DNA from 3 places in the Erwinia sp. AnSW2-5 genome. Region 3 is predicted to be linked to each of the others. Evidence: predicted binding sites of a transcription regulator. Region 3 holds the regulator's gene; each other region holds the start of a gene.

Region 1 (3,282 bases), on a different contig from region 3:
CAGATGGTCGGAGAGACCCACGGCAGTAATGACGGAATCAAGACTGAAGATAATATCCAGCAGCATGATCTGCACGATAGCGCCGATAAACGAATGCACATTCACATTGTTTTCACCGTCGCCGCCTTCAATCGTTTCATGAATTTCCATGCTCGACTTCCACAGCAGGAACAATCCACCAAACAGCAGAATCAAGTCGCGCGCCGAAAAGGCGTGATCCATCAGGGTAAACAGCGGATCGGTCAGGCGGATCACCCAGGCAATAGAGGCCAGCAGACCCAGCCGCATCAACATTGCCCCGGCCAGACCAATACGGCGGGCGGTATTTTGTTGATGCTTAGGCAGTTTAGCCACCACCAGAGAGAGGAAAATAATATTATCGATACCGAGAACAATTTCGAGAATTGTCAGCGTTCCGAGAGCTAACCAGGCATTGGGATCGGCAATCCAGTCAAACATTGTAATGTTGCACCCTAAATTGAAATGAAAGTTAAACGAAAGCTAAACGGCGATTATACGCAAGGTTGACGGTAGTGGGAAAATCTTTACAGGGGTTTTTTATAGCAGAAAATGCCGGGCAAGCAGCCGACCGGTAAAGGTCTTCTTCAGGTAAAAACCGCGCGGTAGCGTCATGATCGGCTGCCCGTCACGGCCAATTCCTTCTGTCAGCGCTTTGCTGTTCGCGGCTTTCGGCCGGATTTGCAGGAATTCCCCATGACGAGCGGTGATCTGTTCAACCTGGCCCAGCACAATCATATCCATCAGCTCTTCCCAGTCGCGCTGCAACTGCCACTCCTCTTCGGCATCCGGACTCCAAAATAAAGGCGCGCCCACATGGCGCTGTTCCAGTGGAATAGCGCGATCACCTTCCACGGGCACCCAGAGTACCCGCGTCAGTTTATGGCGCACATGACTGTTATGCCAGGTGACGCCGCTGTTGCCGGTCAGTGGTGCTACGCAAACAAAGGTGGTTTCCAGCGGATGGCCGCTGGCATCAACCGGAATGGTTTTCAGCTCGATGCCAATCCCGGCAAAATCCTGCTCTGGCTTACTGCCCGCACTGGCCCCGAGATAGCGTTCCAGCAACAGGCCAACCCAGCCTTTGTCGCGCTTCAGATCGCGTGGAATAGGCAGGTTAATGCGTGCTGCCAGTTCGCCCAGCGTATAACCTGCCAGCGCGGCAGCGCGCGCCATCAGTTCGCCTTCGTTTTGGGGCGGAGGAACGGGGTATCGATCGCCAGTCATCATCACGTCCGTAATCTGTTCAAAAAGTAATCGTCATTTGCCCACAGAGAAAATATCCCGAACAGGTCTGGGGAAAACACCAATAATAGCATGATAAATCATGTTTTTTTATTGCATCAGGTACGTAAAAAAAAGCCGTACCCTACAGTTTTACCCGGCTTGTCACCGACAATGAACAGGATCACCGGGGTAGTTATCCACAGAAAAGTGGGATAACTCCCTCTTTATGATAATACTGTTTCCATTTACAGCCTTGACGTTGGCACTTTTCCCCCGTTTAACCTTTTTTATGCCTAACTAATCGGCATATTCTGTGGATAACGTGTAAGGCGTTCGATCTTTCACCAGTTGGCGATCAGCGGATGATGACAGCCAAATGACAAGCGGTTGAAAGCCTGTGGTTAACGGCAGAAGATGATGATTAATATGGGGTTATTCTTAGTTTTAAAAAAGCCTCTTTGTGTCGGTAAAAAAGTTTTCCCCACCTGTTAACAGAGTTCTGCACAAAGCTATCCACAGAAAACGTGAATAAGATCGCACTTTTATCCGGGTATCTGTTTATAACTTTGCCAAAATGGACAAGTTATCCCAGCCTGATAGCGTCACATCCCCTAAAAGCAGTGGTTTACCGTCTGTAAGGAGTATGAAACAATCAGAACATCCAGTTTTAGTTTGAGGTAGTCCGGTGATCGATGATGATGGCTACCGCCCGAATGTTGGTATCGTAATTTGTAACAGGCAGGGACAGGTGTTGTGGGCCAGGCGTTTTGGTCAGCACTCCTGGCAGTTTCCCCAGGGAGGCATTAACTCTGGTGAAACGGCGGAGCAGGCGATGTACCGCGAACTTTTCGAGGAAGTCGGTTTGAACCGCAAGGATGTGCGCATCCTTGCATCCACCCGTAACTGGTTACGATATAAGTTGCCAAAACGTTTGGTGCGTTGGGACACAAAGCCGGTTTGTATCGGCCAAAAACAAAAGTGGTATCTTCTGCAGTTGATGTGCAATGACGCGGATATCAATATGCAAACCAGCAGTACGCCAGAGTTCGACGGCTGGCGCTGGGTGAGCTTTTGGTATCCGGTACGCCAGGTGGTCTCTTTTAAACGCGATGTTTACCGCCGCGTGATGAAAGAGTTTGCCAGCGTGGTTATGCCCCTGCAGGAGAATACCGTACAGCGAAATACGCCAGGTTTTCGACGGAAGAGAGGTTAAGCCACGTAGATTATGCTCACACAGCTACGCGAAATAGTTGAGAAAGTGGCGGCAGCGCCCCGGCTTACCGAGGCGCTGGATATTCTGGTTAACGAAATCTGTGTGGCGATGCAAACCGAGGTCTGTTCGGTCTATCTCGCGGATCACGATCGGCGCTGCTATTACCTGATGGCTACCCGTGGGCTAAAAAAGCCGCGTGGGCGCACTGTTGCCCTGGCATTTGATGAAGGTATCGTTGGCTTGGTAGGGCGGCTTGCAGAGCCGATCAACCTCGCAGATGCGCAGAGTCACCCCAGCTTCAAATATATTCCTTCGGTTAAAGAGGAGCGCTTCCGTTCCTTCCTTGGCGTGCCCATTATCAGCCGTCGCCAGTTGCTTGGCGTACTGGTGGTTCAGCAGCGCGAACATCGTCAGTTCGACGAAAGTGAAGAGTCTTTTCTGGTTACGCTGGCTACGCAGATGGCGGCGATCCTGTCGCAGTCACAGCTTAATGCCCTGTTTGGCCAGTACCGTCAAACCCGCATTCGTGCGCTGGCAGCCGCACCCGGCGTTGCGGTAGCGCCGGGCTGGGTCGACTCCAGCCAGCCTTCGCTGGAAAACGTCTTTGCCGCCTCGACCCTCGATACCGTGCGCGAACGCGAACGCCTCGCGCTGGCCATGACTGAAGCCTCGAACGAATTTCGCCGTTACAGCAAGCGTTTTACTGCCAGCATGCACAAAGAGAGTGCGGCGATCTTCGACCTCTACTCTCACCTGTTAAGCGATGCCCGGCTGAAAAAAGATCTGCTGGCGGAAATCGATGCCGGTTCAGTCGCTGAGTGGGC
Region 2 (3,282 bases), on a different contig from region 3:
ATGTCCCGACGGATATCTGTTTTAGCTTTACCGGGCTGGTGCAGCGCGGCGGCGGAACGGGTCCGCATAAAGATGGCTGGGGCATTACCTTTTACGAAGGGAAAGGCTGCCGCACATTTAAAGATCCCCAGCCCAGTTTTCAATCGCCGATTGCCCGACTGGTGCAGGAGTATCCGATTAAGTCCTGTTCGGTGGTGGCGCATATTCGTCAGGCGAACCGGGGTGAAGTGTCGCTGGAAAATACCCACCCGTTTACCCGCGAGCTGTGGGGGCGCAACTGGACCTACGCGCACAACGGGCAGCTTAAAGGCTATAAAAACCTCGATACCGGGCCTTATCGTCCCGTTGGCGAAACCGACAGTGAGCTGGCCTTCTGCTGGCTGTTGCATAAGCTGACCACGCGCTATCCGCGTACGCCGGGCAACTGGCCAGCCGTTTTCCGCTATATTGCGGAACTGGCGGCGGAGATGCGTGAAAAAGGGGTGTTTAACATGCTGCTGTCGGACGGTCGCTATCTGATGGCGTTCTGTTCGACCAATCTGTTCTGGATCACCCGACGTGCGCCGTTCGGCAAAGCCAAATTGCTGGATCAGGATGTGGAAATTGATTTTCAGAAGCAGACCACGCCGAATGACGTGGTCACAGTGGTTGCCACTCAGCCGCTGACGGCGAATGAAACCTGGCACAAGATTGAGCCAGGTGAATGGGCGTTATTTTGCCTGGGTGAGCGCGAGCGCTGATTCCTGTGCGCCTGAGTTGCCTGTCATCGGGCGGCTCAGTACGTACTTGCCATCGCTGACATTGACTGCCGGAGGCTGTTTGGTCTGCACGAACTGCGCGTAACCCGGCTGCAATTGCTTCCAGAAATTGATGTAGGTGGAGTAGCGATGGCGCTGCATGTTGCTATCGGTCATGCGGAACGGGTAAATGCTGACTTCAACGCGTTGCTGGCCGTTGCGCAGTGCCGCTTCCACATAGTGATAAATTTCGTCCATATAGGCATCGGTCATGGCATAGCAGCCAATTGACACGCAGTTGCCGTGAATCATCAGATATTTCCCCTGATAACCCTGCTGGCGATCGTATTCGTTCGGAAACCCGACGTTGATTGCGCGATAAAAGCGGCTGTCGGGTTTTAACTGGGAAAGCCCCACGCTGTAAAAACCTTCCGGGCTTTTGAAGTCGCCCTGGACGCGCTTTGGCCCTAAACCACCCGAAAAATTGCAGATGCGGTAGCTGTTCAGTAGACGGAATTCGTTGCCGATCTTGCCGTACAGTTCAAGTGTGCGCTCTTCTTTGAATATTTGCAGGTACACGGGAGTACCCAGTAATTGTTTCTTTAACTCTTTGCTTACCGGCGCCAATGGAGTAACCGAATCCGGTACGCTGGCGAAGACAACGGCTGGCAGAAAAATCATCGCAAACAGCAGTGCGATTTTGCCCATTCTGGTTCCCTTGAAATGTAGGGGTTGAAAGCAACGCCGGAAGGCGTCTGTACTGACAATATCGGATAATTCCGCTATCGCTGCGTCACCTTAGCATTGTCTATTTTTTTATCAAGATAGCGAAGAATAAAAACCTTAATTTATGCGTGCCCCGCTACGTATTGAACTCTGATAATTTGACTGTATACTTATACAGTGTTATCGGAGGGGGCTATGCGCAAAATCATTCACGTGGATATGGACTGCTTTTTTGCCGCAGTGGAGATGCGCGATAACCCGAGCCTGCGCGATATTCCCATCGCGATTGGCGGCAGTGAAAAACAGCGCGGCGTGATCAGCACGGCGAACTACCCGGCGCGAAAATTTGGCGTACACAGTGCGATGTCAACGGCGATGGCGCTTAAGCTCTGCCCGCACCTGACGGTGATCCGGGGGCGCTATGACGCCTATAAAGAAGCCAGCATCCATATTCGTGATATCTTTTCCCGCTATACCGCTCTGATTGAACCGCTGTCGCTCGATGAAGCTTACCTGGATGTCACTGACAGCCTGCATTGTCAGGGATCGGCCACACTCATTGCGCGTGAGATCCGCGACACCATCCAGCAGGAGCTGGATCTCACCGCGTCAGCCGGGATTGCGCCGATTAAGTTTCTGGCAAAAATCGCCTCCGATATGAATAAACCCAACGGCCAGTTTGTGATCACGCCACAGCAGATGCCTGACTTCCTGCTTGCCCTGCCGCTGGCAAAAATTCCCGGCGTGGGAAAAGTCACGGCACGTAAGTTAGAAGAGATGGGGTTGAACACCTGTGCCGATGTGCAGAACACCGATCTGGTCACCTTGCTGAGGCGATTTGGTAAGTTTGGCCGCGTGCTGTGGGAGCGCAGTAATGGCATTGATGACCGGGAAGTGATCACCACCCGCGAGCGTAAATCCCTCGGTGTGGAGCGCACGCTATCAGAGGATATTCACAGCTGGGAAGCCTGTCTGGCGATTATCGACCTGCTGTACGACGAACTGGCCCGGCGGCTGGATCACATTAAACCGGATCGCCAGATTGCCCGTCAGGGGGTTAAGCTGAAGTTTACCGATTTCCAGCAGACCACGCAGGAGCATGTCTGGCCGGTGCTGAATAAAGACGATTTGATTGCCGTGGCACGAAGCACCTGGGATGAGCGGCGGGCAGGGCGCGGCGTAAGGTTGGTTGGACTACATGTGACGCTGCTGGACCCGCAGCTGGAACGGCAGTTGTTGTTGGGGTTATAACGGCGGGTCAGGCATGCCTGACCCCTACGCGGATCGAGATTGTTGTTGGGATGGTCAGGGCGGATCGAGATTGTTGTAGGGGCGGACCTTCTGTTTCGGTCCGCCCGTCTGCCATCACGGAAATTACTTAACCGGGATCGCCTTCAACAGCGCGGTCAGCAACTGCCAGTACAGGCCAACGCTGGCAATATGCACCTGCTCATCCGGGGAGTGTGGCCCGGTGATGGTCGGCCCAATTGAGACCATGTCCATCTTTGGGTAAGGTTCTTTAAACAGACCGCACTCCAGACCAGCGTGGATCACCTGAATGTTCGGGGTTTTATCGAACAGTTTTTCATAGGTTTCACGCACCAGCGCCATCACCGGTGAGGTGGCGTCCGGCTGCCAGCCAGGATAGCTGCCTTTGGCGAGGGTTTTCGCCCCGGCCAGCTGGCCGAGCGCAGTGAGCATTTCCACCACGTACTCTTTACCGCTGTCGATCAGTGAACGGATCAGCGAGTTGATCTTCGCTTCATTGCCTTCAAACGTCACCACGCCGACGTTCAGTGAGGTTTCCACCACGCCTTTC
Region 3 (3,282 bases):
GGTTATTTGCCTAAGACAAAGATAATTGTAGTAGAGAAATCGGCACCCGGCAGTTAACCCGCTGGCAATAGTGGTAAAAAATTGCTAAAAACCCCTAAAATTCAATAAACTAGCGAAGCTTCGGGTTACGTAAGCAAATGTGTCACTGCGCGAACCATGTACCATTACGCCAGTGACGACGCCAGATGACCCACAGGGAGACACCGCGCAGCAGCAGGAACAGCGTCACCGCCAACCACAGACCATGATTACCCAGCCACGGCACGCTAAACAGCGTCAAACTAAAGCCCAGAGCTGCGATAGCCATACTGTTGCGCATCTCACTGGCCCGGGTGGCGCCGATAAACATGCCATCCAGCAAATAACAGCCCACACCCGCCAATGGCATCAGCACCTGCCACCATAAATACCGATCGGCAAGCTGCCGAAGCGGTTCCAGAGAAGTCAGCAGCGCGATAATTTGCTCACCAAACAGGGCATAGAACAGAGAGAACCCCATTGCGACTATCAACGACTGCCTGCAGGCAGCGTGCCAGACGCTAAGTAATTGCTGACTGTTTTTCGCGCCGTAGGCTTCCCCTGAACAGGCTTCAACCGCATAGGCGAAACCATCCAGTGCATAGGCGGTGAAGGTGAGGAACATCAGTAGCACGGCGTTGACCGCGACGACATCATTCCCCAGGCGGGCACCAAAAATTGTCAGCGACGCAAAGCACATTTGCAGCAACAGAGAACGCAGCATGATGTCGCGGTTTAAGCGCAGCAGGCGCGCCACATCACCGCGCCAGGCGTTCAGCATCAGCCCTACCGACAAACCACGCAGTTTCATCACCCGCCATACCAGCAGCAGGCCGACTATAAAGCTGACATATTCAGCGATCGCGGTGGCTGCTGCCGCACCCTGCACGCCCCATCCCAGCCCAATAACAAACCACAGATCCAGCAAAATATTGACCAGATTACCCACCACAAGCAGGATCACCGGAGCACGCGCATACTGCACCCCAAGCAGCCAGCCAAGCAGCACGAGGTTAGCCAGTGTTGCTGGGGCACTGAGCCAGCGCACCTGCATAAACAGTGCCGCCTGGTGCAGGACTTCGTCGCTGCCACCGGTCAGGCCCAGTGCAAGGTGAGTAATGGGGGTTTTTAGCAGGACAAACAGCAGCCCGGCCAGCAGAGCCAGCAGCAGCGGCTGCATCAACGCACGCGCCAGTGCAGACTTATCACTGGCGCCAAATGCCTGGGCTGTCAGCCCGGTGGTGCTCATGCGAAGAAACAGTAGCAGCATAAACAGGAAGCTGGTGACAGTAGTGCCGATTGCCACTCCGCCAAGATACGTTGGGCTATCGAGATGGCCGATCACAGCCGTATCAACCAGGCCAAGCAGAGGCACGGTAATATTAGAAAGGATCATCGGCAGCGCCAGCCGCCAGAGGCTTTTATCCGCAGAGGTGAGCAGTTTCATCAGAATCCATCAGAGTTAACGCGATTGCAGATGGTAATACGCGCCGCAGAAGCAGCGCGCAGGATTTAGCGGGGAGTCACGATTACAGCCAATTGCCGTTGCGGATAACGCCAACAGCAAGGCCTTCTATCGTCAGCGTCTGCTGACGCAGATCGACGATGATAGGTTTGAAATCCGGGTTTTCAGGTAAAAGCTGTACCGTATTACCCTGGCGTTTCAGGCGTTTAACGGTCACTTCATCATCAATGCGCGCCACCACAACCTGGCCATTACGCACATCTTCCGTTTTGTGTACCGCTAACAGGTCGCCGTCCATAATACCGATGTCTTTCATCGACATTCCACTGACGCGCAACAGGAAGTCAGCGCCAGGCTTGAACAGGTCAGGGTCAACCTTGTAGTGGCCTTCAATGTGTTGCTCTGCCAGCAGTGGCTCACCAGCGGCAACCCGACCAATCAGTGGAAGTCCGTCTTCTTCTTCCATCATCAGGCGAATACCGCGTGAAGCACCAGAAACGATCTCAATCACGCCTTTACGGGCTAAGGCCTTCAGGTGCTCTTCAGCCGCATTCGGGGAACGGAAACCAAGCTGCGCGGCGATCTCTGCACGCGTAGGTGGCATACCAGTTTGATTAATGTGGTCGCGAATCAGGTCATAAACCTGCTGCTGCCTCGCCGTTAGTGCTTTCATTCCGCCCCCTGGTTGTTTATACAGTCGACTGTGAGTATATACAGGTATTTAGACATTGAAAACCTAAAGTTGGGCGAAATGCAGTTTGTGGCGATTTTTGGAAAACTCATCGCAAATGTGGCACTAACAGCATGATCCAAACAAAAATTGCCAGCAAGATAGTCAACAGCACAGCCGCAGAGCCCATATCTTTGGCCCGGCCTGCCAGGGGATGTATTTCACTGCCGATGCGGTCGACAACCGCTTCGATGGCGCTGTTGAGTATTTCGACAATAATGACCAGCATCACGGAGCCAATCAGCAGCACACGGGTAATGGCATCCACGTCCAGCCAGCAGGCAATGATAATCGCGATGATCGCCGCGACGGCTTCCTGGCGAAAAGCAGCTTCATGCTGCCAGGCGGCACGGATGCCTTTCCACGAATACCCGGCCGCTTTTATGATTCGCGTCAGTCCGGTGACATTATTTGCCATAATAAGGGAACCCTTTGAGAAGTTTAACGTCAATGAGTGGAACTACAGGTTTTTTAACACCACAGATTCTGTTGGCGCTTTCTGGTATGCTTGCGGCGCTTTGCTAACAAGAGGCTTCATGTTGTCTATGTCAGGTTGGCGTAAATTATATTATAACTTATTGAATCTTCCAGTAAAACTACTGGTAAAAAGTAAAGCAATTCCGGCTGAACCGGTTGCTGAACTCGGGCTTGATACGTCGCGCCCTATTATGTATGTGCTGCCTTATGATTCAAAGGCCGATCTCCTTGCACTTCGTGAGCAGTGTCGCAAACAAGACCTGCCCGATCCTCTGGAACCTCTGGAGATCGACGGTACGGTATTGCCACGTCATGTGTTCATTCATGATGGCCCGCGCCTGTTCCCGTACTTTGTCCCGAATCTTCAGTCGGTCAAGCTGTTCCACGATTATCTCGATCTGCACCGCAATCATCCCGATCTGGATGTGCAAATGGTACCGGTATCGGTGATGTTTGGTCGTGCGCCGGGCCGTGAGGTACAGGGGAACGAACAGCCGCATCTGCGCATGCTGAATGGTATTCAGAAATTCTTTGCCGTCATCTGGCTGGGGCGCGACAGTTTTGTTCGCTTCTCTCCGATGGTATCGCTGCG

What was found. Region 3 encodes LexA, which represses DNA repair genes until DNA is damaged. Its sites were predicted from a motif close to TNCTGTATGTACATACAGNA; they were not measured.
Region 1: mutH (DNA mismatch repair endonuclease MutH) is a predicted target of LexA. The motif match lies at 1,479-1,498, and genes of this name have one in related genera.
Region 2: dinB (DNA polymerase IV) is a predicted target of LexA. The motif match lies at 1,624-1,643, and genes of this name have one in related genera.

The regions. Positions count from the first base shown of each region.
Region 1 covers NZ_JBJGXA010000027.1:56,821-60,102, forward strand. Annotated here, with positions in the region: gene ACFL9S_RS17225 (TerC family protein) at 1-459, opposite strand, end outside; gene mutH (DNA mismatch repair endonuclease MutH) at 559-1,245, opposite strand; gene rppH (RNA pyrophosphohydrolase) at 1,931-2,458, shown strand; gene ptsP (phosphoenolpyruvate--protein phosphotransferase) at 2,471-3,282, shown strand, end outside.
Region 2 covers NZ_JBJGXA010000031.1:108,301-111,582, forward strand. Annotated here, with positions in the region: gene ACFL9S_RS18685 (class II glutamine amidotransferase) at 1-740, shown strand, start outside; gene dpaA (peptidoglycan meso-diaminopimelic acid protein amidase) at 711-1,445, opposite strand; gene dinB (DNA polymerase IV) at 1,659-2,714, shown strand; gene pepD (beta-Ala-His dipeptidase) at 2,838-3,282, opposite strand, start outside.
Region 3 covers NZ_JBJGXA010000021.1:26,740-30,021, forward strand. Annotated here, with positions in the region: gene dinF (MATE family efflux transporter DinF) at 143-1,465, opposite strand; gene lexA (transcriptional repressor LexA) at 1,548-2,156, opposite strand; gene ACFL9S_RS15665 (diacylglycerol kinase) at 2,263-2,631, opposite strand; gene plsB (glycerol-3-phosphate 1-O-acyltransferase PlsB) at 2,759-3,282, shown strand, end outside.